Regions from separate parts of the Streptomyces sp. NPDC048483 genome, predicted to be linked through region 1. Evidence: riboswitches for the same ligand, from Rfam matches in the RefSeq annotation. Region 1 holds a riboswitch; the other holds the start of a gene.

The links. A riboswitch is a leader RNA that binds a small molecule or an ion and turns the genes downstream of it on or off. The one in region 1 is predicted to bind S-adenosylmethionine.
Region 2: it holds a riboswitch for S-adenosylmethionine, as region 1 does, so the genes downstream of both, AB0D04_RS28450 (aminotransferase class V-fold PLP-dependent enzyme) here and thrC (threonine synthase) in region 1, are expected to answer to the same signal.

What each region holds. Positions count from the first base shown of each region.
Region 1 is NZ_JBEZJZ010000014.1:61,379-75,722, forward strand. It holds gene cdgB (diguanylate cyclase CdgB) at 1-292, shown strand, start outside; gene AB0D04_RS10515 (carbohydrate-binding protein) at 538-1,458, shown strand; gene AB0D04_RS10520 (1-phosphofructokinase family hexose kinase) at 1,534-2,463, opposite strand; gene nagA (N-acetylglucosamine-6-phosphate deacetylase) at 2,709-3,932, opposite strand; gene AB0D04_RS10530 (ROK family protein) at 3,932-4,864, opposite strand; gene AB0D04_RS10535 (extracellular solute-binding protein) at 5,123-6,391, shown strand; gene AB0D04_RS10540 (DUF3263 domain-containing protein) at 6,465-6,809, shown strand; gene otsB (trehalose-phosphatase) at 6,902-7,843, shown strand; gene AB0D04_RS10550 (trehalose-6-phosphate synthase) at 7,851-9,359, opposite strand; gene AB0D04_RS10555 (glucosyl-3-phosphoglycerate synthase) at 9,436-10,398, opposite strand; SAM riboswitch class I at 10,583-10,734, shown strand; gene thrC (threonine synthase) at 10,752-12,038, shown strand; gene AB0D04_RS10565 (MoaD/ThiS family protein) at 12,094-12,372, shown strand; gene AB0D04_RS10570 (cold-shock protein) at 12,839-13,042, shown strand; gene groL (chaperonin GroEL) at 13,350-14,344, shown strand, end outside.
Region 2 is NZ_JBEZJZ010000069.1:1,251-15,594, reverse strand. It holds gene AB0D04_RS28475 (NlpC/P60 family protein) at 89-1,114, opposite strand; gene AB0D04_RS28470 (NYN domain-containing protein) at 1,430-2,803, opposite strand; gene AB0D04_RS28465 (hypothetical protein) at 2,822-3,061, opposite strand; gene AB0D04_RS28460 (rhomboid family intramembrane serine protease) at 3,267-4,025, shown strand; gene AB0D04_RS28455 (Lrp/AsnC ligand binding domain-containing protein) at 4,022-4,303, shown strand; gene AB0D04_RS28450 (aminotransferase class V-fold PLP-dependent enzyme) at 4,688-6,109, opposite strand; SAM riboswitch class IV at 6,280-6,397, opposite strand; gene trpD (anthranilate phosphoribosyltransferase) at 6,489-7,553, opposite strand; gene AB0D04_RS28440 (ubiquinol-cytochrome c reductase cytochrome b subunit) at 7,688-9,325, opposite strand; gene AB0D04_RS28435 (Rieske 2Fe-2S domain-containing protein) at 9,322-10,383, opposite strand; gene AB0D04_RS28430 (c-type cytochrome) at 10,380-11,189, opposite strand; gene AB0D04_RS28425 (heme-copper oxidase subunit III) at 11,265-11,885, opposite strand; gene AB0D04_RS28420 (hypothetical protein) at 12,156-12,557, shown strand; gene AB0D04_RS28415 (Ig-like domain-containing protein) at 12,615-13,892, opposite strand; gene AB0D04_RS28410 (cytochrome c oxidase subunit 4) at 14,066-14,344, opposite strand, start outside.

The DNA.
Region 1 (14,344 bases):
GCTGACCAGCGGCGTGCGGGACGGCGATACGGTCGCCCGGCTCGGCGGCGATGAATTCGTGGTGCTCGCGGACGGCCTGGGCACCGCCGATGCCCAGGATCTCGCGGTCCGGCTGCGGAACGCGATCATCCCGCCGATCCGGGTGGACGGCCGGGCGGTACGGGTCGGCGCCAGCTTCGGTATCGGCTGGGCGAGCTGCGGGATGACCGCCGAGGAGGTGCTGGCCTCGGCCGACCAGCGGATGTACGTCGAGAAGCGGTCCCGGTCGAAGGCGAACCGCCGGGCGGGCTGAGCCGTGTCCCGCAGCGGAATGCCGCGTATCTCACACTCTCCGCATTCCACCCCGGCCCACCTGCCGTTCACCGTTCCGTAGCGATCTTGTGGCTGTTCGGGCCCGGCGTGGCCGGGCTCCGAAGGGGTAGGCTGCGCCGATGCGGCGCGCTGCCGACGGGGGCCCGAAAGAGACAGTTCGCGCAGATGACGCGGACGCGTAGCGGCGCAGACAGATGCGTACACATCGCTTGGGAGTGACACGGAATGACGGCCGGCAACAACGGCGCGGACACGCCGGAGAACGACGACCCGTTCGGCTACCTCTACCGCTCGGAAGGCGGCGACGGTGGCGCACCGGGCTCGGCGGCCGGCGGCGGTGCGGCGCGACAGCCGGGGGTCCCGAGAACCTCGTACAACCAGGTGCGTGCGGTCGGTGAGCGGCAGTACGGCGCTCAGCAGACCCAGCAGCAGGCGTACGGCAACCAGAATGCGCACTACGCCGCCCCCGAGACGCTGCCCGGCAGCGAGCGGACGCGTTCCGTTCCGGCCCAGGGCTACGACCAGGAGCCGCGCCGCCGTAACGGGCTGCTGATCGGTGCGGTCGCGGTGGTCGCGGTGGTGTGCATAGGCATCGGTGTCGCCATGCTGACCAATGGCAACAAGGACAAGAACGACACCGGGAGCAAGCCGGGCCCGACGGCCGGCGACTCGGTTGCCCCCAGCAAGGACCCCACCGCCAAGCCCGCTCCCGGCGAGCTCCCCAAGCAGGACGCGGGCAGCCTGCGGCTCGACGGCGGCGCCACCACTGCCAAGGACGTGCCCGGCGCACGTTCGGCGAACGGAACCTATGTCGCGGGCATGAACACCCCCGGCGCATCGGCCACTTGGACCTTGGACGTCGAGAAGGCCGGCCCGTACCGCCTCTACGTCGACTACGGCGTGCCCGGCAAGGACGCCAATCTCACGCTGACCGTGAACAGCCAGGCCGATGCCCGTCCGATATCGATGAAGAACTTCGCGGGTGCCCAGGAGGGCGCCTGGGACAAGGGCTGGACCGAGACCTGGTCGATCGTGCGGCTCAATCAGGGCACCAACACCGTCAAGCTGTCCTGTGAGACCGGCAATCAGTGCGATGTGAACCTCGACAAGGTCTGGCTCACGGAGAAGAAGCCCAAGAAGAAGTAACGGGTCCGGAGACGTGGCGGGGGCTGTTGAAGCAACGCCCCCTCCAGCGCCGGTGTTTCACGTGAAACGTCCGGGTCACGCCGCCGTCGGATGATCCGTCACCACGACCCGCGGCAGCAGCTCCTCGTACGTCGCCGCATCGAACTCGCCCGCAGCCGCGGCCCGTACGGTCGCGGCCGACAGGGCCACCGCGCGGGTCAGCCGGTCCGGCCACGGCAGGTCCTCCACCAGACCCGACAGCAGTCCCGCCACCGCAGAATCGCCGGCGCCGGTCGGGTTGCCCGCGATGCGCCGCGGCGGGGCGGCCTGCCAGGCGCCGTCGGCGGTGACCGCGAGTATGCCCTTTGCGCCCAGTGAGGCGGCCACCGCATGGGCGCCCCGGCGGCGGGCGTCGCGGGCGGCGCGCAGCGGTTCGGTGCTGCCGGTGAGGGCGGCGAGCTCATCGGCGTTGGGCTTGGCGAGGTCGGGGCGGGCGGCCAGGCCGCGGCGCAGCGGTTCGCCGCTGGTGTCCAGCAGGACCGGCACCCCGGCGGCGCGGGCGGTGCGGGTGAGCCGGGCGTAGACATCGACCGGGACGCCCGGGGGCAGGCTGCCGCACAGGGCCACTGCCTGTGCGTCGCCGAGCAGTTCGCGGTAGGTGCCGAGGAAGGTGTCCCATTCGGCGGGGGAGACGGTCGGGCCCGGTTCGTTGAGCTGGGTGGTGTCGCCGGAGGTCCCGTCGACGACGGCGATGGTGCGGCGGCTGGTGCCGCCGACCGGCACCAGGGCGTCGGTGACCTCGCTCTCCTGGGTGAGCAGGGCGCGCAGTGCCTCGCCGGTGCCGCCGCCCGCGAAGCCGGTGGCGACCGTGCGGTGGCCGAGTGCGGCCAGGACGCGGGCGACGTTCAGGCCCTTGCCGCCGGGGCGTTCGGTGACCTCGGTGACCCGGTTCGTGGTGTGCGTACGGAGCCGGGGCACGCGATAGGTGATGTCCAGGGCGGCGTTCAGCGTGACCGTGAGGATCATGGTTCCCCCTCCCGCGCCGTGCTCGGACGGCTGTGCCGGTGGGCGCAGCCGTTGGCCGGGCAGTCGTTGGCCGTAGTACGGCCCAAGGTCGGGCAACCGCGTTCGGCGGTGGCATGCGGACAAGTGCGCGAGCGATCATGCCATCGCCGATGGTGGTTGGCCCAGACCCAGGTCAACCAGGGTGGGAGGGGGAACCGGCCATTCTGTGGCCGCCGGCCGGTCACCCTGTGTTCGCCCCGGGCCGGTCAGGCCCCTGCGGGCCGTACCAGCCAAGCGCCCTGGCGCATCACGCCGACCAGGTGGTATCCGGCGTCCAGCACCACCAGGTCGGCGTCCTTGCCGGCCGCCAGGGTGCCCACCCGGTCGTCGATGCCGAGCAGCCGGGCCGGGTTGGCCGAAAGCGCCTGCACCGCCTGACTCTCTGTCAGGTTGTCGACGGTGACGGCCCGTTTGAAGGCGCGGTCCAGGGTGAGGGTGGACCCGGCGATGGACCCGGCCGTCGGCCCCTCGCTGATCCGCGCGACGCCGTCCTTGACCTCGACCCGCATCGGGCCGAGCGGATACATCCCGTCGTTCATCCCGGCCGCGCCCATCGCGTCCGTGATGAACGCGACGCGTGCGGCGCCCGCGTCCCGGAAGGCCATCTGGAGCACCGCGGGGTGCAGATGGGTGCCGTCGTTGATCAGCTCGACGGTGATCCGCTCGTCCTCCAGGAGGGCCGCGACCGGGCCGGGCGCGCGGTGGCCGAGGCCGGGCATCGCGTTGAAGAGGTGGGTGGCGACGGTCGCGCCGGCGTCGATGGCCTCGCGGGTGGCGTCGTAGGAGGCGTCGGTGTGGCCGAGGGCCGCGATGATGCCGGCGTCGGTGAGCATCCGTACGGACTCCAGGCCGCCGGGCAGTTCGGGGGCGACGGTCATCATCCGGGCGGTGCCGTGCGCGGCGTCGAGGAGCTTGCGGACCGCAGCCGGGTCCGGTGCGCGCAGCAGGTCGGGCTGGTGGGCGCCGCAGCGGCCCGGCGAGATGAACGGGCCCTCGAAGTGGATGCCGGCCAGCTCGCCCTGCTGGACGAGCTCGGCGAGCACCGCGGCCTGCCGGGCGAGGTCGTCCAGGGTGCCGGTGACGGTGGAGGCGACCATCGAGGTGGTGCCGTGCCGCTGGTGGGTGTCGATGACCCGCAGGCACTCCTCGGAGTCGGCGGAGGAGAAGGAGCCGCCGCCTCCGCCGTGGACGTGCATATCGACGAAGCCGGGGACGATGAGGTGGCCCGGGAGATCGACGGCCTCGGTGTTGCGGTCGTAGCAGAGGGGCCCGTCCGCGTCCACGTCCCGGCTGCGGATGTCGGCGATCCGCGTGCCCTCGACCGTGATGCGGCCACCGTCGACGACGCCGGACGGCCGGGCGATGCGGGCGCCGGTCAGGACGGTGCGGCGGGGCCGCGAGGGCCGGTCCGCGGAATGCTGCAGTGTCATCAGGCGGTTACCTCCGTGGAGAGAAGATCCCAGGCGAGCAGTCCTGCGCCCAGGCACCCGGCCGCGTCCCCGAGGGCCGCCGGAACGATCGAGGGGACGGGCTGGAACGTAACGCGCCGGCGGACGGCTTCCCGCAGAGGCGCGAACAGCGTGTCGCCCGCCTCGGCGAGCCCGCCGCCGATGATCATCATCCGCGGGTCGAGCAGGGTCAGCCCGGTGACCAGGCCGTCGGCGAGGGCGTCCACGGCGGCGTGCCAGACGGTGCGGGCGCGCTCGTCGCCCGACTCCACGGCCTTGGCCGCGTCCGCCGCGCTGGCCTGCGGATCGCCGCAGATGGCCGCCCAGTCCCGGCCGACGGCGGCGGCCGAGGCCAGCGTCTCCAGACAGCCGAGCTGCCCGCACCCGCACTTGCGCCCGCCGGGCCGTACGACGATGTGGCCGATCTCGCCGGCGCTGCCGTGCGCGCCCGCCTCGATCCGCCCGCCGACGCCGATGGCCCCCGCGATTCCGGTGCCCAGCGGCACGAACAGAAAGCGGTCGGTGCCCTTCCCCGCCCCGATCCGGCCCTCCGCCAGGCCGCCGGTGCGGACGTCGTGCCCGAGCGCGACCGGTACGCCGCCGAGCCGCTCGGACAGCAGGGCGCGCATCGGTACGTCCCGCCAGCCGAGGTTGGCGGCGTAGACGGCGGTGCCTGATGCCTCGTCAACGATGCCGGGGACCGCGACCCCGGCGGCCAGCGCCGCGGCGCCGAACCGCGTCCGGCCGACGTCCTGCAGCTCGGCGGCGAAGCCGAGGATGGCCTCGACGACGGCCTCCGCCCCGCGCTCGCGGCCGGTCGGGCGCCGCGCCTCGTACAGCAACGTGCCGTCCGCCCCGACGAGGGCGGCTTTCATCCCGGTGCCGCCCACATCCAGGGCGATGACGTTTCTCACGGCAACAGTTTTGCGCGATCCTCCATAAAAGGTCTAGTCCACTCACCGTATCCGTGGTCTCTTGCGCCTGTTTGGCCTGGTGGGCACCCGGTCTCGTGATCTTCGCGTGGGAAGGGCGATATCGAAGAGAGACTTCCGGTGGTGTAGACCTTATGGAGACGCGCGAGTAAAACTCGCAGTTCATGCCGGTGGAGGGTGACCCCCGACACCGAGATGGACCCGGCAGAACAGATTTCGGGACAAGGGCGGTACATCACGGTGCAGCGGCGGTACTTGAGCCTGACGGCGGCGGGAATTGCCTCCGTCCTCACCTTCACTCTCACCGGCTGCGGCAGCGGCGCGAGCGACGGCGATGTCACGCTCAAGCTCATCGCCGCGGACTACGGCGACAACGAGGCCAACAGCTCCCAGCACTACTGGGACGACCTCACCCGCGAGTTCGAGAAGAAGAACCCCGGCATCAAGGTGGACGTCGACGTCTACAGCTGGAAGGACGTCGACAAGAAGGTCGCGGACCTGGTCAAGGAGGGCAAGGCCCCCGACCTGGCCCAGATCGGCGCGTACGCCGACTACGCCGCGCAGGACAAGCTCTACAGCGCCGACCAGCTGCTCTCCATACCCGTCCAGGCCGACTTCACCCCGGCCCTCGCGGACGCCGGCGAATACCACCGGGTGCCGTACGGCCTCCCCTTCGGCGCCAGCACCCGGCGCCTCTTCTACAACAAGAAGCTCTTCGCCGAGGCGGGCATCACCGACCCGCCGAAGACCTGGGACGACATCGCCCGCGACGCCCGGCTGCTCAAGAACCACGGCGTGAAGACGCCCTTCGCGCTCCCTCTCGGCCCGGAGGAGACCCAGGCCGAGACGCTGATGTGGATGCTCAGCGGAGGCGGCGGCTACACCGACACCATCGGCAAGTACACGATCGACTCGCCGGAGAACATCAAGACCTTCGAGTGGCTCCAGAAGGACCTCGTCGGCAAGGGCCTGACCGGGGGCGACCCCGCCGACGTCAACCGCGCCGACGCCTTCCAGGGCTTCGCCGACGGCGACGTGGGCATGCTCAACGGCCACCCCACCCTGATGAAGCAGGCCGGGGCCAAGGGCATCGACTACGGCACCACCGAACTCCCCGGCATCCACGGCAAGGCCAAGGCCACCATGGGCGTCGCCGACTGGATGATGGCCTTCAAGCAGCCCGGCCACCGCGCCCAGGCCGGAAAGTTCCTCAACTTCGTCTACAGCACGAAGAACGTGCTGAGGTTCTCCGGCACCTACGGACTGCTCCCGGTCACCGCTTCCGCCTCCCAGGCGATGATGGCCGACGACGAGTACAGCAAGCTGCACGGTTTCCTCAAGCAGCTCGCCGGCGCCGAGTTCTACCCGGCCGACAAGACCTCCTGGCCACTGGTCTCCAAGACCGTCAAGGCCAAGATGGGCGCCGCCGTCGGCCCCGGAGGCAACCCGTCCGCCGTTCTCAGCGACCTCCAGAACATGGCGGACACGGCGGACAGCACCGTCAGGTGAGGGCGCCGGCGGCCGCCCGGGCGTTGTCCGACCGTGGGCTTATCGTGGGAATGTGATGAGGGGCGGTACCGACATGACGGGCGGCAGCGAAGGCACGGGCGGGGGCGCGACGGACGACGCCGCCGTCGCGACCGACGCCGCTGCCACGGACGACGCCGGCGCTGCGGACCGCACGGGCGGCGAGCACGAGGCCGCCGGGCTCTCCTCCCGTGACGCGGCGGTGCTCGCCGTCGAGCGCCGCTCCTGGTCCGGCCCCGGGGCAAAGGAGCGCGTCATCCGCGAGCGCCTCGGCATCTCCCCGACACGCTACTACCAGCTCCTGAACGCCCTGTTGGACGACCCCCGCGCGCTCGCCCACGACCCGGTCACCGTCAACCGCCTGCGCCGGATACGCGACGCCCGCCGCGCCCGCCGCTGACACCACACCCGGGGCACGGGGGTGCCGACCCGCCGCCCCGATGCCCCCGTACACCCGGTGTGCGCCCGCAGCCCGCCGGTAGGGTCGGCGCCATGGGCAGCCCCCGGAACGCCGCGCCGACGCCGAACTCCGAACCGACCCCGCAGTCCGCCCCGCCGCCGGACTCCGCCGCGCCGCCGCGCGCCCTCCCCACGCCGAAGACCGGCGCCGGCCGCGACGGGCTCGCCGACCTCCTCGCCCACCCCGAACGCACCGTCATCGCCCTCGACTTCGACGGCACCCTCGCCGACATCGTCCCCGACCCGGAAAAGGCCTGCGCCCATGCCGGCGCCACCGCCGCCCTCGGCCGCCTCGTACCGCGGCTGCGCGCCGCCGCCGTGATCACCGGCCGTCCGGCCACCGTCGCGGTCCGCCTCGGCGGCTTCGCCTCCGTCCCCGGCCTCGACCACCTCACCGTCCTCGGCCACTACGGCGCCGAGCGCTGGGAAGCGGCCACCGGCACGGTCCACGCCCCGCCGCCGCACCCCGGCGTCGCCGCCATACAGGCCGAACTCCCCGGCGTACTCGACGCCTCCGGCGTCTGGCGCGGCACCTGGGTCGAAACCGCCATCGAGCGCAAGGGCGGCCGCGCCATCGCCATCCACACCCGCCGCGCCACCGACCCCCAAGGCGCCTTCGACCGGCTGCGCGGCCCGCTCGCCGCCCTCGCCGAACGCCATGGCCTGATCGTCGAACCCGGCCGCCTCGTCCTGGAACTGCGTCCCCCGGGCATGGACAAGGGCGTGGCCCTGGCCGACTGGATCCACGAAACCGGCGCCGCCACCGTCCTCTACGCCGGCGACGACCTGGGCGACCTGGCCGCCTTCGGCGCCGTCGAAAAGCTCCGCTCCGAAGGCCTCACCGGCATCCTGGTCTGCAGCGGCAGCAACGAGGTCACCGAACTGGCGGAGCGCGCCGACCTGGTGGTGGACGGGCCGACGGGGGTGGTGGGGCTGCTGGGTGCCCTGGCGGACCACCTGACCGCCGCCACCTGACGCCGCCTCACTCCCGCAACGCGCGCAGCTGGTCCAGGAACCACTGGGCCGGCGGCAGCGCGGTGGCGGCCGCGGCCAGCCGTGCGCTGCGCTCGGCCCGTTCCGTGTCGTCCATGGACAGGGCGGTGTGCAGGGCCTCGGCCGTGGCATTGATGTCGTACGGGTTGATGACGATCGCGTCCTCGCGCAGCTCCCAGTACGCGCCCGCTCCCCGGGAGAGCACCAGCGCGCAGCCCCGCTCCGAGACCACCGGCACTTCCTTCGCGACCAGATTCATGCCGTCCCGGATCGGATTGACCAGCGCCACATCCGCCAGCCGGTAGGCAGCCAGCGACCGCGCGAAGTCGTCCTTGACGTGCAGTACTACGGGCTGCCAGCCCTCCGTGCCGTACTCCGCGTTGATCTCCTCGGCGAGGCGCGCGACCTCCGCCGTGTACTCCCGGTAGACGGCCAGGTCCTGCCGCGAGGGATAGGCGAAGGCGATATGCACCACCCGCTCGCGCCACTCGGGCCGGTCGGCGAGCAGCCGGCGGTAGGCGAGCAGGCCGCGCACGATGTTCTTCGACAGCTCGGTGCGGTCGACCCGGACGATGGTCTTCCGGTCCGTCCCGCCGGTCCGGCCGATCTGCTCGCGCAGCGCCGCCAGCCGCTCGTCGACATCGGGGCGGTGCGCCCGCTCGCGCAGGAATTCCGCGTCGGCGCCGAGACCGTGCACCCCGATACGGGTCTTGCGCGGCCTGAGCCAGGTGGAGATGAGATACGGATCCTCGTCGCGCGGCCGGTACGCGTCGCATTCCGCCCCCAGCGCCCACTGGCAGCAGTCCATGAAGGCCCGCGCCCAGTGCTGGGTCAGGAAATTCGCCCAATCCGCGCCGAGGATGCCCGCCACCAGTTTCCGCTGAATGTCGTCCGGCAGCATCGCAAAGTACTCCGCCGGCGCCCACGGAGTATGCGAGAAATGCGCAATCCGCAGGTCAGGGCGGCGTTCCCGGAGCAGTCCGGGCACCAGCGCCAGGTGATAGTCCTGTACGAGGACGGCCGCACCGGGCGCCGCGGACTCCGCCAGCGCGTCCGCGAAGGCCGTGTTGTATTCCTCGTACGACGCCCATTGCTCACGGAATTCCGTGTCGAATACCGGCTCCATCGGCGTCTGATACAGCATGTGGTGAACGAACCACAGCACGGAATTGGCAATTCCGTTGTAGGCGTCCTCGTGCACGTCCGCCGGAATATCCAGCATCCGGACCCGCTGCCCGCCCGTATCGGCCGGATCCAGGACCCCGCCCGCCCGCCGTACGGCCTCCCGGTCGCCCTCCCCGAGCGCCGCACACACCCACAGCGCATCCGTATCGGGGCCGATGGCCGAGAGCCCGGACACCAGCCCGCCGCCGCCCCGTTTGGCGGTCAGCGCACCGCCTTCCCCCACGGTGTAGGACACCGGACCGCGATTGGACGCGACGAGAACCTCGGCACCTGACGGGACCGCACCCTGGACCGCACTGCGCTCGGAGACCATGCCGCGACATTAACCCGCTACCGATCCGCGCAAACGTACGGAAACCGGCCGACGCAAACCGGCCGGGAAAGGGGCCTCAGGCCGCCCGCCGCTCCGCGTACTCCGGTACCTCGGCCATCGGGGGCCGCTCCACGGTGTCCACGTCCGTGGTGCGCGGTACGAAGCCGTTCGCGCCGCGGTCGAACTGGGTGAGGCGGGGGCGGACCAGGTGGCCGCGGGTGAGGCGGAGCTGGGCGGTGCGGTAGATGGCGGCGGCCATCCGGCCCAGGGCCTGGCCGTCCTGGTGGCGGTGTTTGCGGACGCCCACGTCCACCTGGGCGAGGCCGTCCAGGCCGACCGTGTGCAGGGCATCGACCAGAAGGCCGAGCTCGACGCCGTAGCCCACCGGGAAGGGCAGGCGCTCCAGGAGGGAACGGCGGGCCGCGTACTCGCCGCCCAGGGGCTGGACGAAGCCGGCCAGCTGGGGCCAGTGGAGGTTGAGGAGCGGACGGGCGACCAGCTCCGTCACGCGGCCGCCCTGGCCGGGGCCGGCTCCTTCGCCGCCCGTGTCCAGCGGGCGGTCGTACATCGCCTTGACGAAGTGGATGTCGGGGTCCGTCAGCAGCGGGCCGACGATGCCGGAGACAAAGGTGGCGGAGAATTCGCGCAGGTCGGCGTCGATGAAGCAGACGATGTCGCCGGAGGTGGCGAGCAGGGAGCGCCACAGGACCTCGCCCTTGCCGGGGAGAGCGGGAATACGGGGGAGCACGCTGTCCCGGTGGACGACCCTGGCGCCGGCGGCCGCCGCGACCTCGGCCGTACGGTCGGTGGAGCCCGAATCCAGCACCACCAGCTCGTCGACCAGGGGGACGGCGTCGGTCATCAGGTCCCGGCGGATCGCCGTGACGATCGCGCCGACCGTGGCCTCCTCGTCGAGGGCCGGCAGGACTACGCTGACCGTGCGGTTCGTCTGGCGCTTGGCCTCCAGCAGCCGCCCGAGTGGACGGTCGGCCGCCGACCAGGAGCGGCTGCCAAGCCAGCGCTCCACCTCTTCCAGCACGTCTACGACTCCTTGGTGGCCGCCGGATCAGCGGCGCATGGGTGATCCATTGTGTGATCCATCTCGCGGTGCGGACGACTATCTCAAGTGTCAGTGCCTTCGGTTACAGTCTTGAACAACGCGGATGACCGTCGCATGCCGGGGTCACCGCCACAAACGCCTGGGTTTCGGCCCAGTGCCATACCGCTCATCCAGAGGGGCAGAGGGATACGGCCCGTTGAAGCCCCGGCAACCCTCCAGCCGGTCTCCGCCGCAGTTACAGCGCGCGCGAGGCTCCCGGCTAGGGAAGGTGCCAAGTCCGTCTCGCGGCGAGATGCGTCGCGAGGAAGATGAGGAGAAAGGGCCTCGCCTCCATGGCTGTGCAAGTCACCGAAACCGCCGCAAATGCTCCCACTGTCGCTCTGGGCCCGGCCGTCGCGCTCTCCTGCCGCGAGTGCGGGCAGCGCTTCGATCTCGGTCCCATTTTCGCCTGCCAGGAATGTTTCGGGCCGCTCGAAGTGGCGTACGACCTCCCGAGCGGCGACCCTGAGGGCCTGAAGAAGCGGATCGAGGCCGGCCCCGACAACATCTGGCGCTACGCCCCGCTGCTGCCCGTCCCCGCCGATGTGGCCGACAAGCCGAACCTGAACCCCGGCTTCACCAAGCTGGTCAAGGCCGACCGGCTCGCCGCCGAGCTGGGCATCACCGGCGGCCTGTACGTCAAGGACGACTCCGGTAACCCGACGCACTCCTTCAAGGACCGCGTCGTCGCGATCGCGGTCGAGGCCGCCCGCGCCTTCGGGTTCACCACCCTGTCCTGCTCCTCCACCGGCAACCTCGCGGGCGCGGTCGGCGCCGCGGCCCGCCGCGCCGGTTTCAAGTCCTGCGTCTTCATCCCGCACGACCTGGAGGCCGGCAAGGTCGTCATGGCCGCGGTCTACGGCGGCGATCTGGTGGGCATCGAGGGCAACTACGACGACGTCAACCGCTTCTGCTCGGAGCTCATCGGCGACCCGCTGGGCGAGGGCTGGGGCTTTGTGAACGTCAACCTCCGCCCGTACTACGGCGAGGGTTCCAAGACGCTGGCGTACGAGATCTGCGAGCAGCTGGGGTGGCAGCTCCCGGACCAGATCGTCATCCCGATCGCCTCCGGTTCCCAGCTCACCAAGATCGACAAGGGGCTGAAGGAGCTGATCGCCCTCGGCCTGGTCGAGGACAAGCCCTACAAGATCTTCGGCGCCCAGGCCGAGGGCTGCTCGCCGGTCTCCGCGGCCTTCAAGGCCGGGCACGACGTCGTACGCCCTCAGAAGCCGAACACCATCGCCAAGTCGCTGGCCATCGGCAACCCGGCCGACGGGCCGTATGTGCTCGACATCGCGCGGCGTACGGGCGGTGCGGTGGAGGATGTCAACGACGAGCAGGTCGTGGACGCGATCAGGCTGCTGGCGCAGACGGAAGGGATCTTCGCGGAGACCGCGGGCGGCGTGACCGTCGGCGTCACCAAGAAGCTCGTCGAGGAGGGTCTGCTCGACCCGGCCCTGACCACCGTCATCCTCAACACCGGTGACGGCCTCAAGACGCTTGACGCCGTCGCTGCCGGGCCCACGGCCACCATCCGGCCGAGCCTGGACGCGTTCCGCGCGGCCGACCTGTCCGGCTGAGCCCCGGCCCCTCCCCCCTGAACTCGTACCCCGCAGTCGCTGGAAGGCAGAACCCATGAGCGTCAAGGTCCGCATCCCCACCATCCTCCGCACGTACACCGGCGGCGAGGCCGAGGTCGCCGCAGAGGGCGCGACCCTCTCCGAGGTGATCTCCGACCTGGAGAAGAACCACACCGGGATCGCGGCCCGTGTGCTGGACGACGCGGGCAAGCTGCGCCGCTTTGTGAACGTCTATGTCAACGACGACGACGTCCGCTTCGAGCAGGGCCTGGAGACGCCGACGCCGGACGGCGCGGGCGTCTCCATCATTCCGGCGGTGGCCGGCGGCTGCTGAACGAGTTGATTTGCGCCATCTCTCGTCCTGCGTGACTGGAATTGCCCCATCCACCCAAAAGTGGATGGGGCAATTCCATGTCGTGAAAGGCGATACCATGGGGGCGATCTTCTTCGTACGAGCCCTCGTACAACCTGCGTATGACCCTCGTACGACTCCGCGCGCGTGCCCCACGCATATCTGATCGCGATGAGTTGTGCCCGAAGCGTGTGCAGGAATTGTCGGATACGTGAGCTATGCCCGGCCCGACTTGCCCTGGCGTAATGCGACTTGGCTGCATAATTGCGGATTCTCCGGCGCCGGAATTCTCGTCCGATTGACCTGTTGCGCTGGGCATTGGTGCAGATACATTCAGCGGCGGTCGACGCGTTCCGGCGCACACCCCACGGGCCTTTCGAGGGGTGAGGTCTGACCCGGGTCCGCGGAGTGCGGTCCTGCGCAAGGGCCAGTAATAGGGGAGTTAGGCATGGCTCAGGGCACCGTCAAGTGGTTCAACGCGGAGAAGGGCTACGGCTTCATCGCGGTCGACGGTGGTGCGGATGTATTCGTCCACTACAGCGCGATCCAGATGGACGGCTACCGCACCCTTGAGGAGGGTCAGCGGGTCGAGTTCGAGATCTCGCAGGGCCAGAAGGGGCCGCAGGCGGACATGGTCCGGGTGGCCGGCTGAGGCGCCGACCGACTGCAGCGTCAAGAAGGCCCGCACCCCTGAGGGGGTGCGGGCCTTCTTGCGTGCGGGGCGGGTAGCCACCCCGGCCCCCCAGCCCCCCGCCCACCCATCCGCACGCTTGCACTCGAGGGGGTCGAGTGCTAATCATTGCGTTAGCACTCTCCGGGTGAGAGTGATAACCAAGGATCGGGTCGGCGAGGTCCGCAGATCGGGTGGGGCAAGGAACCACACGGCATGCAGGCCGTCCGTCGCGGGCGCCAGCGCGGTCCGGAGCAATCCACCCCGATGTCCGGGAGGACCACTTCACATGGCCAAGATCATCGCGTTCGACGAGGAGGCACGGCGCGGTCTCGAGCGCGGGATGAACCAGCTCGCCGACGCCGTCAAGGTCACCCTCGGCCCCAAGGGCCGTAACGTCGTCCTCGAGAAGAAGTGGGGCGCCCCCACGATCACCAACGATGGTGTTTCCATCGCCAAGGAGATCGAGCTCGAGGACCCGTACGAGAAGATCGGCGCCGAGCTGGTCAAGGAGGTCGCGAAGAAGACGGACGACGTCGCCGGTGACGGCACGACGACCGCGACCGTCCTGGCCCAGGCTCTGGTCCGCGAGGGCCTGCGCAACGTCGCCGCCGGTGCGAACCCGATGGCGCTGAAGCGCGGCATCGAGACCGCCGTCGAGGCCGTCTCCGCCGCCCTGCTGGAGCAGGCGAAGGATGTGGAGACCAAGGAGCAGATCGCCTCCACCGCCTCCATCTCCGCCGCCGACACCCAGATCGGCGAGCTCATCGCCGAGGCGATGGACAAGGTCGGCAAGGAAGGCGTCATCACCGTCGAGGAGTCCCAGACCTTCGGTCTGGAGCTGGAGCTCACCGAGGGTATGCGCTTCGACAAGGGCTACATCTCGGCGTACTTCGCCACCGACATGGAGCGTATGGAGGCGTCGCTCGACGACCCGTACATCCTGATCGTCAACTCCAAGATCGGCAACGTGAAGGACCTCCTTCCGCTGCTCGAGAAGGTCATGCAGTCCGGCAAGCCGCTGCTGATCATCGCCGAGGACGTCGAGGGCGAGGCCCTGTCGACCCTGGTCGTCAACAAGATCCGTGGCACCTTCAAGTCCGTTGCCGTCAAGGCCCCGGGCTTCGGTGACCGCCGCAAGGCCATGCTCGGCGACATCGCCATCCTCACCGGTGGCACCGTCATCTCCGAGGAGGTCGGCCTCAAGCTCGAGAACGCCGGTCTCGACCTCCTGGGCCGCGCCCGCAAGGTCGTCATCACCAAGGACGAGACCACCATCGTCGA
Region 2 (14,344 bases), on a different contig from region 1:
GAAGTCAGCGGCGGGGGCCGCAATTCGCCCGTTCGGGCGGCAGGTTGCAACTGTTGTGAGGCTTTTCAGACCCTTGTGCCTGGTGTGATCAGACCCGCACGCCGAACGCGAACGGCATGTTGTTGATCGACTCGTAGCGCACCGCGGCGCCCGGCTTCGGGGCGTGCAGCACCGTGCCGTTGCCCGCGTAGAGGCCGATGTGGTGCAGGTCGTTGTAGAAGAGCACCAGGTCGCCGGGCTTGAGCTGGCTCTCCGAGCCGAGCCGGGTGCCGGCGTTGGCCTGCTCCTGCGAGGTGCGCGGCAGCGACTGGCCGGCTTGCTGGTAGGCCCAGGAGGTCAGGCCCGAGCAGTCGAAGGAGGAGGGGCCGGTGGCGCCCCAGACGTACGGCGAGCCGATCTTGGACTGGGCGGCGGACAGGGCGGCCGCACCGCGCTGCGACGCGGGCACGTCGTCGCCGAGGTCGGTCCGGTCGTTGGCGCGGTTGGCGCGCTCCTGCTCCGCCTGCATGGCCGCCTTCTCCTTGGCGGTCATGGCGTTGAGCAGCTCCTGCGCCTTGGCGAGCTTGCCCTTGATCTCGTCCTTCTTCTCACCGAGGACCTTGCGGGTCGCGCTGAGGTCCTCGATCTTGCCGGCGGCCTCCGCGCGCTCCTGGGCGAGCCGGCGCTGCTTGTCCGCGATGGTCTTGAGCTGCTCGGCCTGGTGGCCGCTCAACTGGTCGAGGGTGGAGGCCTTGTCCAGGTAGCTGTCCGGGTCGCCGGAGAGGAAGAGCTGGACCGAGGGGTCGATGCTGCCGCTGCGGTACTGGCCGGAGGCGACGGCGCCCAGGCCTTTGCGGAGCTGGTTGAGCTCCTGCTGGCCGCGGGCGACCTTGTCCTGGAGGCGGTCCACCTCCTTCTGGAGCTTGTTCTGGTCTTCCTTGGCGCCGTTGTACTTCTCGGTGGCCTGCTCCGCCTGCTCGTAGAGCTTGTCGACCTGGGCCTTGACGTCCTTCTTGGACGGGTTCGGGGCGGCCTGGGCGGCCTGGGAGGACAGGGCGACGGCCGCGGCGGCGGTCGCGGTGAGCACGGTCACGCGAGTACGGCTCGGCTGCTTGGGTCGACGGTGGGACGCCACGGGGGCGAGCTCCTTCTTCCTCCAGCCGCCTACCGGGAAGTGGGGGGTGAAACCCCGGCTCCGCGTGAACGCCGCGGACTCGGCGGTACCTCCACTGACCATCCCGGTTGGATAATCACCTGTATGAAGGTTCGAGGCCCGACCTTAGTAACCGAGTTGTGATCGCTTCAAATCCCCACAGGAAAAATCTGTGCCACGGGCCCCAAGCTTTACCAACATCACACAGGCAGTAAGCGGCACTTGACGCTCCGGTACGGCAGTCAAGGGAAAATCAAGTGGTTTTCCGGGCGGGACGCCCCCGGAGCCGCAAAACGGTCAGGTCCGGGCAAGTCGCTTGAGGAGCAAGGCAGATGCGACCGGCCGGGCGCCCGCCTTGGCGACGCCGTCGGCCACTTCCCGGTCCGTGGAGACCACGACGACCGGGCGGCCGGGCGGTTCGGCCCGTACCAGCTGACGAATCAACTCATCGGCCGTTACGCCCGGTTTGCTGAACAGGACCCGCACCCCGCGCGGCGGCGCGAGCAGCACCGGCGCCGCCAGCTCCGCGCCGTCGAAGACGCAGGTCATCTCCGCGCCGGTCTGCGCGGCCAGCACCGCCAGCCCGCCCAGCAGCCGCAGCCGCTGTTTGTCCAGAGGCATGGTGGGATAGCCGGTTTTGGTGACGTTGTAGCCGTCCACCACCAAATGCGCCTGCGGCAGCGCCAGTAGCTGGTCGAGCAGCGCCGGGTCCATCTCCGACAGCGCGCGGGTCGCGATGTCCTTGGGCGTCATCTTGCCGGGCGCGACCGCCTCGACGGTGTCCGCCGGATGGACGTTGGCGGGCGGCAGGGCCAGTTCGCGGCGCAGCCCCTGGGCGGCGTCCAGCACCGTGTCCAGCAGCAGCCGCAGCCGCATGTCCTCGACGCTGCGGCCTTCACGGGCGGCCCGCCGGCTGGTCTCCAGCGCCGTCTCGACCTCGGCGACACGGGCCTTGAGCCGGCGCAGCTCGCTGTCCGCGACGGCCTTCTCCGTCGCGGCCTGGGAGCGCGCGGCGTCCACCGCGGACGCGGCCTTGCGCACCGCCGCCTCGCCGCGCTTGACGTCGCTCAGCGCGCTCCGCAGCTTGCGATGCAGCGACTCGCTCTCCTTGCGGGCCGCGTCCAGATCGGCCCGGACCCGGTCGGCGTCCGCACGGGCCTCGCTGCGCGCCTGCGCCAGCTCCTCGCGCAGCCGGGCCAGCTCCCGTTCGGCCTCCTCACCGGCCCGCTCGGCGCGCACCCGCTGCGCCTCCTCGCCGGCCGCCGCGACGAGCTTGACCCAGCCCTCGGGGCGCAGCACATAGGCCGCCGCCGCAACGTCCAGCGGATCGGCGGCCGCGGGCGGGGTGCCGTCCTCCAGGGCCGCGGCCAGCTCCGGCTGGGCCTCGCGCAGCTTGCCCGCGATCCGCTGCCGGAAGACCGCGTCGCTCTCCAGCGCCGCGGCCATCGCATTTCCGGCGAACTTGGCGCGGCGGGTGGGGGTGAACCGGGCGTACTGCCGCAAGGGGGGCGGGAGTTCGGAAACCGTCAGCGCACCGAACGACTCCGCGGTGAGCGCCACGACACGGCGCCGTACGCCCTCGGGCAGCGGACGGTCGAGCACCTCGTCGACGGCATCCTCCGATGCGTCGGCGTGCGCCGCCCCCGGCTCCCTTTCTGGACGCTCCACCACGGCTTGATCGCTCCGATCTCAGGCGCTCGCGCCCGGCCGGTCCACCAGCTCGATCTGGTCGACCGCGTTGCACCAGCGGCAGCGCACGGACTCGATGCTCTCACTGAGGACCTCGCGCTCCTCCACCTTCGGCTCCCCCGCAAGGTCCAGGTGGACGTACTCCACGACCTTGGACCGGCGGGTCACATCGAAGCGGGTGAGGTTGCCGCAGAGCGTGCAGCGCCACCGCGTTTCGGCCGTCGGCAGGGGAGCAGCCATCGTGTTGTCCTCTTTCGTACTCGTCATGCTCGTCGGTCTCGTGCTGATGTACGGGTTCACGCGGTGCGCCGTCGGACTGCGGAAATACGCAAGGTACTGACTGCAACCCTACGGCCTGGAGGGGGCCGGGTGCGGGCCGTGCCCAGGAGGCGGGACACGGCGAGGCACTCTGTCCCGAATGCCCCCATTACGCCATGATCACTTCATGACGGCGCCGCCCCTGTTCCCGGGCATCCCCCGGCCACCGCACCCCGCCCGCTCCCTGGCAGCGGCCTTCTCCCGGACGACGAACGTCCTCATCGGGCTGTGCTGCGTCATCTTCGCGATCGGCCCGGCCTCCGGCCTGAACCATGTGTACGGCCACGGCGACGCCCTGCTACAGGCCCAGACCGCCTACTTCGAGCGCTGGGGCGTGATTCCGCTCGATCTGTGGAGCGGCTCGCTCCGCGCCCTGATCACCCCGTTGACCGCGCTGTTCGTCCACGGCAGCTGGCTGCACCTGCTCGGCAACATGCTGTTTCTGTACGTCTTCGGCGGCATGACCGAGAGCCGGATGGGGCGGCTGCCGTTCACCGCCTTCTACCTCGCCACCGGCTACCTCGCCCTGCTCGGCTACGCCGCCGCGCACGCCACCTCCGGCCAGACCCTGGTGGGCGCCTCCGGCTCGATCTCCGGCGTACTCGGCGCCTTCCTCTACCTCTTCCCCAGGGCCCGCGTCACCAGCGTCTTCCCCTTCCTCTTCTTCCTCCCCCTGCGCTTCCCCGCCTGGATCGTGCTGCTCTTCTGGTTCGTCCTCCAGTGGCAGGCCGCACAGGCCGGCCCCCACGGCCCCGGCGTCGCCTACCTCGCCCATGTGGTCGGGTTCGCGCTCGGCTTCCTGTACGCCTGGGTGCGCTACGGGAGGGATAGTGTGGGGTCCACCAGGGAGAACGCCCCGGCGACCGAGGGAGAGAGCCAGCCGTGATCACGTCGATCGTGCTCATCAAGACCAGCGTGGACCAGATCCCGGAGATCGCCCAGCAGATCGCCGCGCTGGACGGCGTCAGCGAGGTCTACTCCGTCACCGGTGCGCACGACCTGATCGCCATGGTGCGGGTCGCCGCCCACGACGACCTTGCCGATGTCATCCCTGGCCGGATCAGCAAGGTCCCTGGCGTCGCCTCGACCGAGACGCACATTGCGTTCCGCACGTACTCCCAGCACGACCTGGAGGCGGCGTTCGCCATCGGCCTGGACGCGTAGACGCGTAGCGTCTGCGCCCCACGTTGTTGGCTTTCCCTCCGTGGTGGTGTCTCGCCGTTGCTCCCCCACTGCCCTAAAGGGCGTGGGAGGTACCCCCAGCGGCGGGCGTGGTGTTGTCGGGTGCGGTGACGGCCCTCCGGACTCCGTCCTGCGGGCCGTCCCCTCCCGTGGGTGGGCGGAAAGGGCCGGTGGGGGCGTGCGTCGCTACGCACACCCCCACCGGTTTTCTTCCCCCCACAACGGGGAGGGGCCGGGCCGCAGGACGGAGTCCGGAGGCCCGGTCCCTCAGCCGAACAGCCCCGCGCAGCGGCACCAGCCCGCCAAACGGAGGCAAAGCCAGGCACGTCGGCCCAGGCAAAGCGCAGCGGAGCGGTGGGAAAAGGCCTACGCGGACGCGGGTACGCAACGGCCGTCCTCGGTGCGGTAGTTCCACCGCGCGCCGTCCGCGACCAGTTCCTTGACCGCTCGCACGAAGCGGTCAACATGCTCGTCGGGGGTGCCGGCGCCGAAACTGACCCGGATGGCGTTCAGAGAACGCTCACCCGGCGCCGCCTCGGGCGCACCGCACTCCCCCGGCTCCTGCGGCTCACTGCCGAGCAGGGTCCGTACGAGCGGGTGGGCGCAGAAGAGGCCGTCGCGGACGCCGATGCCGTACTCGGCGGACAGCGCGGCCGCGAAGTGCGAGCTGTTCCAGCCCTCGACGACGAAGGAGATCACGCCCACCCGCGGGGCGTCGTCGCCGAAGAGGGAGAGGACGTTGACCTCGGGCACCTCGGCCAGGCCCGCCCGGACCCGGGCGATCAGCGCCTGCTCGCGGGCGACCAGTTGGTCGAACCCGGCCTCGGTCAGCGCCCGGCAGGCGGAGGCGATGGAGTAGGCACCGATGACGTTCGGGGAGCCGGCCTCGTGCCGGGCCGCGGTGGTGTGCCACTCGACGTCCACGCCGCCGTCCGCGCGGCGGGACACCTTGCGGCTGGCGCCGCCGCCCGCCAGGTACGGCTCCGCGTCCTGGAGCCAGTCCGCGCGGCCCGCCAGCACCCCGGCGCCGAACGGCGCGTACAGCTTGTGTCCGGAGAAGGCGACCCAGTCGACGTCCAGCTCCGCGATGTCGACGGGGTGGTGCGGGGCGAGCTGCGCGGCGTCGAGGACGATCCGGGCGCCGTGGGCATGCGCGGCGGCCGCCAGCTCCTGTACGGGCCAGAGCTCACCGGTGACGTTCGAGGCGCCGGTGACGCACACCAGGGCGGGACCGCTCCGCTGCGCTCCGCCTCCGCTCTTCACCGAGTCTCCGGAAGCGGAGCACGGCTCGCGCTCGGCCAGCGCCTGCTCGAGGATGGCCACCGCCTGCTGCGGGGTGCGCGGCGCGTTCAGGTACGTCACGGCGGTGTCCGCGCGCTGTTCCCACGGCAGCAGCGACGCGTGGTGCTCGGTCTCGAAGACGAACACCTGGGTGCGGTCCGGGAGTACGGCCGCCAGCAGGTTGAGCGAGTCGGTCGTGGAGCGGGTGAAGACGACCTGGTCGTCGGCCCGGCAGCCGAGGAAGTCCGCGATCGTCTTCCGGCTGTTCTCGAAGAGGTCGGTGGACAGCTGCGAGAGGTATCCGGCGCCGCGGTGCACGCTGCCGTAGTACGGGGCGTAGGCGGCCACGTCGTCCCAGACCCGCTGCAGGGCCGGGGCGCTGGCGGCGTAGTCCAGTGCGGCGTAGGCGGCCTCGCCGCCGGTCACGAGCGGGACGGTGACATCCCGGCCCAGAACCGGCAGCGGGGCACAAACGGAACGGTCGGCGGCAACGGCGGAAACAGACATGGCGAACTCCCGTAACAGGAAAGCGAATTCACCGCGGGCGGGTGCGCGGAAGGGCACCGCACAGCACACGCGGCGGGAAAGAAAAGGGGTGCGGAAAAGGGGCCGACGGCCCTATCGCATTCGCTGAATCACGGAAGAGGCTCCCTCGAGGACCAGGATCCCTGGCGAGGGATCCGCGCTTGCCGCAGACCTCGCTGCCTGCGGCCTGGTCATCACCCGGGGCACCCCGCCACGGACGGAGGGTTGCCGGACAGCGGGCCGGGGCCTGTGTCGCTGTCACTCGTGACCTGCGCAGCATCATGCCATACGGCCGATGCGCCGCAAGCCCCGGTCCGGATGACGGACCGGGGCTTGCGTCACACCGTGCGTGACGGGGTGCTCAGGCGTTGGTTGCGGCCACCCACCGCTCCAGCACGCGCTTGGCCGCCCCGGAGTCGATGGCCGCGGCGGCCTTCGCCATCCCGGCCCGGATCTGCTCCGCCAGCGGCGCGTCCGTCGGCTCCAGCGCCACCAGCGCCGCCGCGGCGTTCAGCACCACCGCGTCGCGTACCGGGCCGGTCTCGCCGTCCAGCAGGCGGCGGGCCACATCGGCGTTGTACGACGCGTCCGCGCCGCGCAGCGCCTCCACCGGCACCAGGTCGATGCCGACGTCCCGCGGGTCGAAGGCCTCCTCGCGCACCGCGCCGTCCCGCACGATCCACACCCTCGAGGTGGCGGTCGTGGTCAGCTCGTCCAGGCCGTCGTCGCCGCGGAAGACCAGCGCCGACGAGCCCCGCTCGGCGAGCACCCCGGCCAGGATCGGCGCCATCCGGGCGTCGGCGACGCCGGTGGCCTGGGCGCGGACCCGGGCGGGGTTGGTCAGCGGGCCCAGCACATTGAAGGTCGTACGGATGCCGAGCTGACCGCGGGCATTGGCGACATGGCGCAGCGAGGGGTGGAACTTCACCGCGAAGCAGAAGGTGATGCCCGCTTCCTGGGCGACCTCGGTGACCCGCTGCGGAGTGAGGTCGAGGTTGACGCCGAGCTTCTCCAGGACGTCGGAGGCGCCGCTGGCCGAGGACGCCGCGCGGTTGCCGTGCTTGACGACCTTGGCGCCGGTGCCGGCCACCACGATCGAGGACATCGTGGAGATGTTGACGGTCTTGGCACCGTCGCCGCCGGTGCCGACGATGTCGACGCTGGGGCCGGGCACCTCGATCAGCCGGGCGTGTGCGTACATGGTGCGCACCAGGCCGGAGATCTCGGCGACGGTCTCGCCCTTGGCGCGCAGGGCCACCGCGAACCCGGCGATCTGGGCGTCGCTGGCCTCGCCCCGCATGATCTTGTCCATCGCCCAGGCGGTGTCGTCGGCGGCGAGGTCACGGCCGTCCAGCAGGGCGTTGAGGATGCCCGGCCAGGTGTGGGCCGCCACGCTGTCGCCGCCAACCGGGGTCACAACGTTCATGGTCCACACTCCTGGTCTGTCTACTGCCTGTGACCTCACCCTATCGAGCCGCGGGAACGCCGGAGGGCCCCGTCCGGTGCTCGGACGGGGCCCTCTGGGTGGCGTACTACGTGCGCCTTACAGCGCTGTGGTGATCAGTGGTGGCCGTGGCCGCTGGTGATCTCCTGGTACTCCTCGACCGTCGGCTTGGGGATGACGTTGTCCTCGCCGTAGTAGGTCTTCGAGAGCTTGGCACGCAGCTTCTGCGACCGGGTGAACTTGCGGCGGACGCCGTTCTCGTCGACCTCCGGGCCCAGCTCGTAGGGGGCGGGCTGCTCGTGCTGGGTGAGCACGTGCAGCTGCTCCTGGCCGAGCGGCTCGTGGACCTCGACGAACTCGCCGTGCGGCAGGCGCTTGATGATGCCGGACTCGCGGCCGTGCAGCACCTTGTCCTTGTCGCGCCGCTGCAGACCCAGGCAGATCCGCTTGGTGGCGATGAAGGCCAGCACCGGAAGGACGAAGAAGCCGATCCGGACGAACCAGGTGAGCGAGTTGAGCGACAGGTGGAAGTGCGTCGCCCACAGGTCGTTGCCGCCGCCGATCAGCATCACGAAGTACGCGACGAGCCAGGCCACACCGAAGCCGGTGCGGGTGGGGGCGTTGCGCGGGCGGTCCAGGATGTGGTGCTCACGCTTGTCGCCGCGGACCCAGGACTCGACGAACGGGTAGACCGCGATGGCGACCAGGACCAGCGGGAAGATCAGGATCGGGATCAGCACACCGAAGTTGATGGTGTGGCCCCAGAAGTCCCACTCCCAGCCCGGCATGACACGCACCAGGCCCTCGGCGAAGCCCATGTACCAGTCCGGCTGCGCACCGGTGGAGACCTGGTCCGGCCGGTACGGCCCGATGGCCCACACGGGGTTGATGCTGGCGACCGCGGCGATCACCGAGATCACACCGAAGACCAGGAAGAAGAAGCCTCCGGCCTTGGCCATGTAGACCGGCAGCAGCGGCATGCCCACGACGTTGCTGTTGGTCTTGCCGGCACCCGGGAACTGCGTGTGCTTGTGGTAGAAGACCAGGATCAGGTGCGCCACCAGCAGGCCGAGCATGATGCCCGGCAGCAGCAGGACGTGCACCGTGAAGAACCGCGGGATGATGTCGTGGCCCGGGAACTCGCCGCCGAAGATGAACATCTGCAGGTACGAGCCGACCAGCGGCATCGCCAGGATGACGCCCTCGATGAACCGCACGCCGGTGCCGGAGAGCAGGTCGTCGGGGAGCGAGTAGCCGGTGAAGCCGGTGAACATGCCCAGCACGAACAGCAGGAAGCCGAACAGCCAGTTGACCTCGCGCGGCTTGCGGAAGGCGCCCGTGAAGAACACCCGCATCATGTGGACCATCATCGCGGCCAGGAAGACCAGCGCCGCCCAGTGGTGGATCTGGCGGATGAGCAGGCCACCGCGGACGTCGAAGCTGATGTCCAGCGTCGACTCGAAGGCCTGGGTCATCCGGATCCCCTGCATGGGCACATAGGAACCGTGATAGGTCACCTCGGCCATGCTCGGGTGGAAGAACAGCGTCAGATAGACACCGGTCAGGATGATGATGATGAAGCTGTAGAGCGCGACCTCACCCAGCATGAAGGACCAGTGGTCCGGGAAGATCTTGCGCATGTTGGACTTGGCGAGGCTGTAGATGCCCAGCCGGCCGTCCGCCCAGTCGGCGATCCGCTCGCCCCGCGGCGCCTGGCCGCGGCGCGGGTTGGTCGCGCTTGTCTCGTTACTCATCCGCGCTCCCAGAAGCTCGGGCCGACGGGCTCCGCGAAGCTGCTCGCGGCCTCGAGGAAGCCGTCCTTCTCCGTGATGTGCAGCTGCGGCAGGGCGTGTCCGGCCGGACCGAAGATCACCTTGCCGCCGTCGGCGAGGTCGAAGGTCGACTGGTGGCAGGGGCACAGCACGTGGTGCGTCTGCTGCTCGTACAGGCTGATCGGGCAGCCCACGTGGGTGCAGATCTTCGAGTACGCGACGATGCCCTCGTGCGACCAGGACAGTTCCTGCTTGTCCTTGATGTCCTGCGGCTGGATCCGCACGAGCATCAGGGCGTCCTTGGCGATGTGCTCGTTGAAGTCCTCGCTGTCCTCCTCCAGGCCCTCGGGCTTGGCGAAGGTCAGGGAGCCGACCGCGATGTCCTCGGGACGCAGCGGAAGGTTGGTGGACTGGTTGACGAGCCGGACGCCCTTCTTCCAGTTCGTCGTCCGCAGCTTCGTCCCGGGCAGCGGCCCGAGGTCACGCAGCAGGACGACGCCGGAGAGCGGGACCAGGGTCAGCGCACCGAACATCGTGTTGCGGATCAGCTTGCGCCGACCGAACTGCGACTCCTTGGCGCCCTCCGCGAAGTCCGCCATGACCTTGGCCTTGACCTCGGGGGTGGCCTCGATCGGGTGGCGGTCGTCGGCGACCTCCACGTCCGACATCAGGGTGCGGGCCCAGTGGACCGCGCCGGCACCGATGCAGAAGAGCGCGACGCCGAGGGTGAGGCCCAGCGCGAAGTTCAGGCCGCTGATGTGCCCGATCGGCCAGATGTAGACGATCTTGTCGATCGGCACGGCCACGTACGAGGCGATGAAGCCGACCGTGGCCAGCATCGACACCAGGAAGAGCAGCGCCACCATGCGCTCGGAGCGGCGGGCGGCCTTCTCGTCGATGTCCTGGATGCGGTGCTCGTGCTCCGGCAGGCCGGGGTCGGCGAACGGGTTCTCCGCCGTCGCCAGCGCGCCTTCGTGCGCCGTCTCCCGCTCGGGGAGCTTGTCTTCTGGCACGTCTTCGTGTCGTTCAGTCTCACTCATGACTTCTTGGCCTTCGTAGTCCGGGCTGCGACCCAGATGGCGACCGCGACCAGCGTGCCCAGGCCGAAGATGTAGCCGAAGAGACCCTCACTGACCGGACCGAGACCGCCGAGGTCCAGGCCGCCGGGGCTCTCGGACTCATCGCCGTTGACGGCGCCGATGTACGCGATGATGTCCTTCTTGTTCTGCTTGCTCAGCGAGCCGTCACCGAAGGAGGGCATGTTCTGCGGGCCGGTTTCCATGGCCTCGTAGATGTGCTTCGGGTCCACGCCCTCGAGCGTCGGTGCGTACTTGCCGTTGGTGAGGGCGCCGCCCTCACCGGTGAAGTTGTGGCACTGCGCGCAGTTGGTGCGGAACAGTTCGCCGCCCTTGCCGATGTCGGCGCCGTCCGCGTTGTACTGCTTCTCGTCGGGGACGGTGGGACCGGCACCCAGCGACGCCACATAGGCCGCGAGCTGCTCGATCTGGGCGTTGTTGTAGATGTTCCGCTTCCGCGGCACCTGGGCGCCGGGCTGCTGGGCGGGCATGCGGCCGGTAGCGACCTGGAAGTCGACGGCTGCGGCACCGACACCGACCAGGCTGGGGCCGTCGGAGGTGCCCTGACCGCCGGTGCCGTGGCAGCTTGCGCAGCCCACGGCGAAGAGCTTTTTGCCCTCCTTGATGGCAAGGGACTGGGCGGTGTCATCGGCCTGAGCCTTGTCCGCCGGCGCGAACGCGGCGTACAGCCCCCCAGTGACCGCCAGCGCGAAGAGTAGGACGACGAGCGCCGCCAGCGGATGGCGCCGTCGTGCGGAGAGCTTTTTCACGGATTACCCCGGTGTCAGGATCTTCTGCGTCGATGCTTTGGCTATGTCTGGAATGCGGTCCGGTGCGGGACCGGACTACTTGATCAGGTAGATCGTGGCGAAGAGGCCGATCCAGACGACATCGACGAAGTGCCAGTAGTAGGACACGACGATGGCCGCGGTGGCCTGCGTGTGGGTGAACCTCTTGGCCGCGTACGTCCTGCCCAGGACCAGCAGGAAGGCGATGAGTCCGCCCGTCACGTGCAGTCCGTGGAAACCGGTGGTCAGGTAGAACACCGAGCCGTACGGGCCGGACGAGAGCGAGAGGCCCTCGTGCTTGACCAGTTCGGTGTACTCGAAGACCTGACCGCCGATGAAGATCGCGCCCATGACGAAGGTGACCACGAACCAGGCGCGGAGCTTTTTGACGTCGCCGCGCTCGGCGGCGAAAACGCCGAGCTGGCAGGTCAGAGAGCTGAGCACCAGGATGAAGGTGTTGGTTCCGGAGAACGGAAGATTCAGCGCCTCGGCCGATTCCTTCCAATACTCCGCACCGGTCACCGATCGCAGGGTGAAGTACATCGCGAAGAGGGCCGCGAAGAACATCAGCTCGGAACTCAGCCAGATGATGGTTCCGACACTGGTGAGGTTCGGCCGATTGACCGTCGGGTGCGCGTGCCCGGTTTCTACTGTCGTTGCTGTCGCCACGACCGACATTATGTCGGTCGCTTATCCCGCCCTCACTCCGGGGGGTGCCGTTCGGTGTGTCAAGGACGTACGGCCTGCTCGCGGGGACCTGTGCGGCGGTCGCCCAAAGGAAGGAAGCGGGCACGTCCCGGGCGGCCCCGGGACGGCCGCCGACCGGTCCTGACGGGCTGTCGGACAGATCGCCAATCGGTACGAACCCTGCTGCGGGCACCCGTTACGGGAGTAGCATCCGCGCAACGATCGACCCGATAGCCGGCCCACCGACAAGCTGGAGGAACGATGCAGGCGACTGCCACGGTGCTGGTCTACAGCGACAACGCCAACACCCGCGAGCAGGTCAGGCTGGCGGTCGGCCGGCGCCCCGCCCCCGACGTCCCGCAGGTCGAGATCCTGGAGTGCGCCACCGCCCCGGCCGTCCTCACGGCCCTGGAGCAGGGCGGGATCGACGTCTGTGTGCTGGACGGCGAGACCGCGCCCGCGGGCGGGATGGGCGTGTGCCGGCAGATCAAGGACGAGATCTTCAACTGCCCGCCGGTGCTGCTGCTCATCGGCCGCCCGCAGGATGCCTGGCTGGCGACCTGGAGCCGTGCGGACGCCGCGGTGACCCACCCCATCGACCCGGTGGCGTTCGCGGACTCACTGGCCTCGCTGCTGCGCCGCAGGGCGCTCGTACAGGCCTGAAGCGGGCGGCCCGGCGAAAGGGCCTGACGAGCGGCCTGGGCGGCTACTGAAGGGCCTTCAGAGCTGCGGGCGCAGCCGGGCATCGGAGGAGGAGTCCTGCTCGCGCTCGGCCGCTCCTGTGGTCTTGGAGGCCTTGTTCTTCAGCGCGCTGCCGGCCCGCCATTCCTTCCACGGCATGTTCCAGTCACCGAAGCCGTTGTCGAACGGCGACATGGTGTCGCCGCCGCTGTTGACGACCTTGACGATGTCGCCCACCCGGACGTTGTTGAAGAACCACTGGGCGTTGCCGGTGGACATGCCGGTGCAGCCGTGGCTGACGTTGGCCGCGCCCTGCGATCCGACGGACCAGGGGGCGGCGTGCACATACTCGCCGCTCCAGGTCACCCGGGTGGCCCAGTGGACCGGCAGGTCGTAGGAGTCCGAACTTCCGGCGGCGATGCCGACGGTGGTGGAGCGCATCCGTACGAAGCTCTCCTTGCCGAGGACGACCTTGACGCCGTTGCGGGTGGAGAAGCCGGGCTTTCCGGTGGTGACGGGGATGGTGTGGATTTCCTCACCGTTGCGCAGCACCGTCATGTGGTGTGACGCGGCATCAGTGATGGCCTCCACCGCGTCGCCCGTGGTGAGTTTCACGGGCTTGGCGGGGCCTCCGTAGAGCCCACGGGTGATCTTCAGGCCGTCCAGGTTGCTGTGGACGGAGATGGTGGCGTGGGCGGGCCAGTAGTGCTTGGGGCGGAAGTGCAGGGACTTGCCGTCCACCCAGTGCCAGGCGCCCTCGACGCGCGGGGTGGAGTCCACCTTCAGGGCGCTTTCGATGACGGCCCGCTGCTTGGGGTCGCCGACTTCCTTGCTCAGTTCGGCGGTGACGGGCTGGCCGACCCCGTATTCGCCGGTGTCGGGGCCGAACTTGACGCGGAGCCGGTCGTCGTTGTTGTCGGTGGTGTCGACGACGAGGGTCTTGCGGCCGGGGGCGCCGTCCTCGTCCTCGGTGCTCACCCGCACCGTGTAGCGCGTTCCGGCGGCCAGTGGGACGGTGGTTCTCCAGCGCCTGCCGTCGGCGCTCAGTTCGCCGCGGATGTAGCGGCCGGAGGAGTCGGTGGCGGTCACGTCCGTGATCCGCGCCTCGTCACCCTTGACGGAGACCTCAAGCGGCTTGTCGGGATCCGCTTTCTGCTTGCCGTCCGGGGTGTTGGCCGAGATCTGGTCGGCCGCGTCGTAGGGCTGGGCGGAGAGCGGCTGTGACGACGAGTCCCCGCAGGCGGTGGCGGTCACCGCCAGGGGCACTATCAGGAGGCCGCAGCTCAGCACCGTCCGGGTTCGAGGTCTGTTACTCATACCCCAAAAATATGAAGAATCCCCTCTTACGGCGCGCTGGATGACTGCAAATGGGGTGCCCGCCGGGCGCGCCGCCACGCCGGAACGACAGCGGGCCCGGACACCTGATGAGGTGTCCGGGCCCGCCCGGTACGGCGCTCGGGCCGTCCTTACGGCATGCCGTGCCGCACGCCTTACTGGGTGCGGTTCTCGCCGCGGTAGTACTCGAAGACCCAGCCGAACAGGCCGACGAAGATCACCGGGAGCGAGAAGTAGAGCAGCCACCAGCCGAAGACGACGCCCATGAAGGCGAGCGCGCCACCGACGGCCAGGGACAGCGGCTGCCAGCTGTGCGGGCTGAAGAAGCCCAGCTCACCGGCGTCGTCCGAGACCTCGGCGTTCTCGTTGTCCTGCGCACCCGCGTCGACCCGCCGGGCCGTGAAGGCCAGGTAGTAGCCGACCATGATGCACAG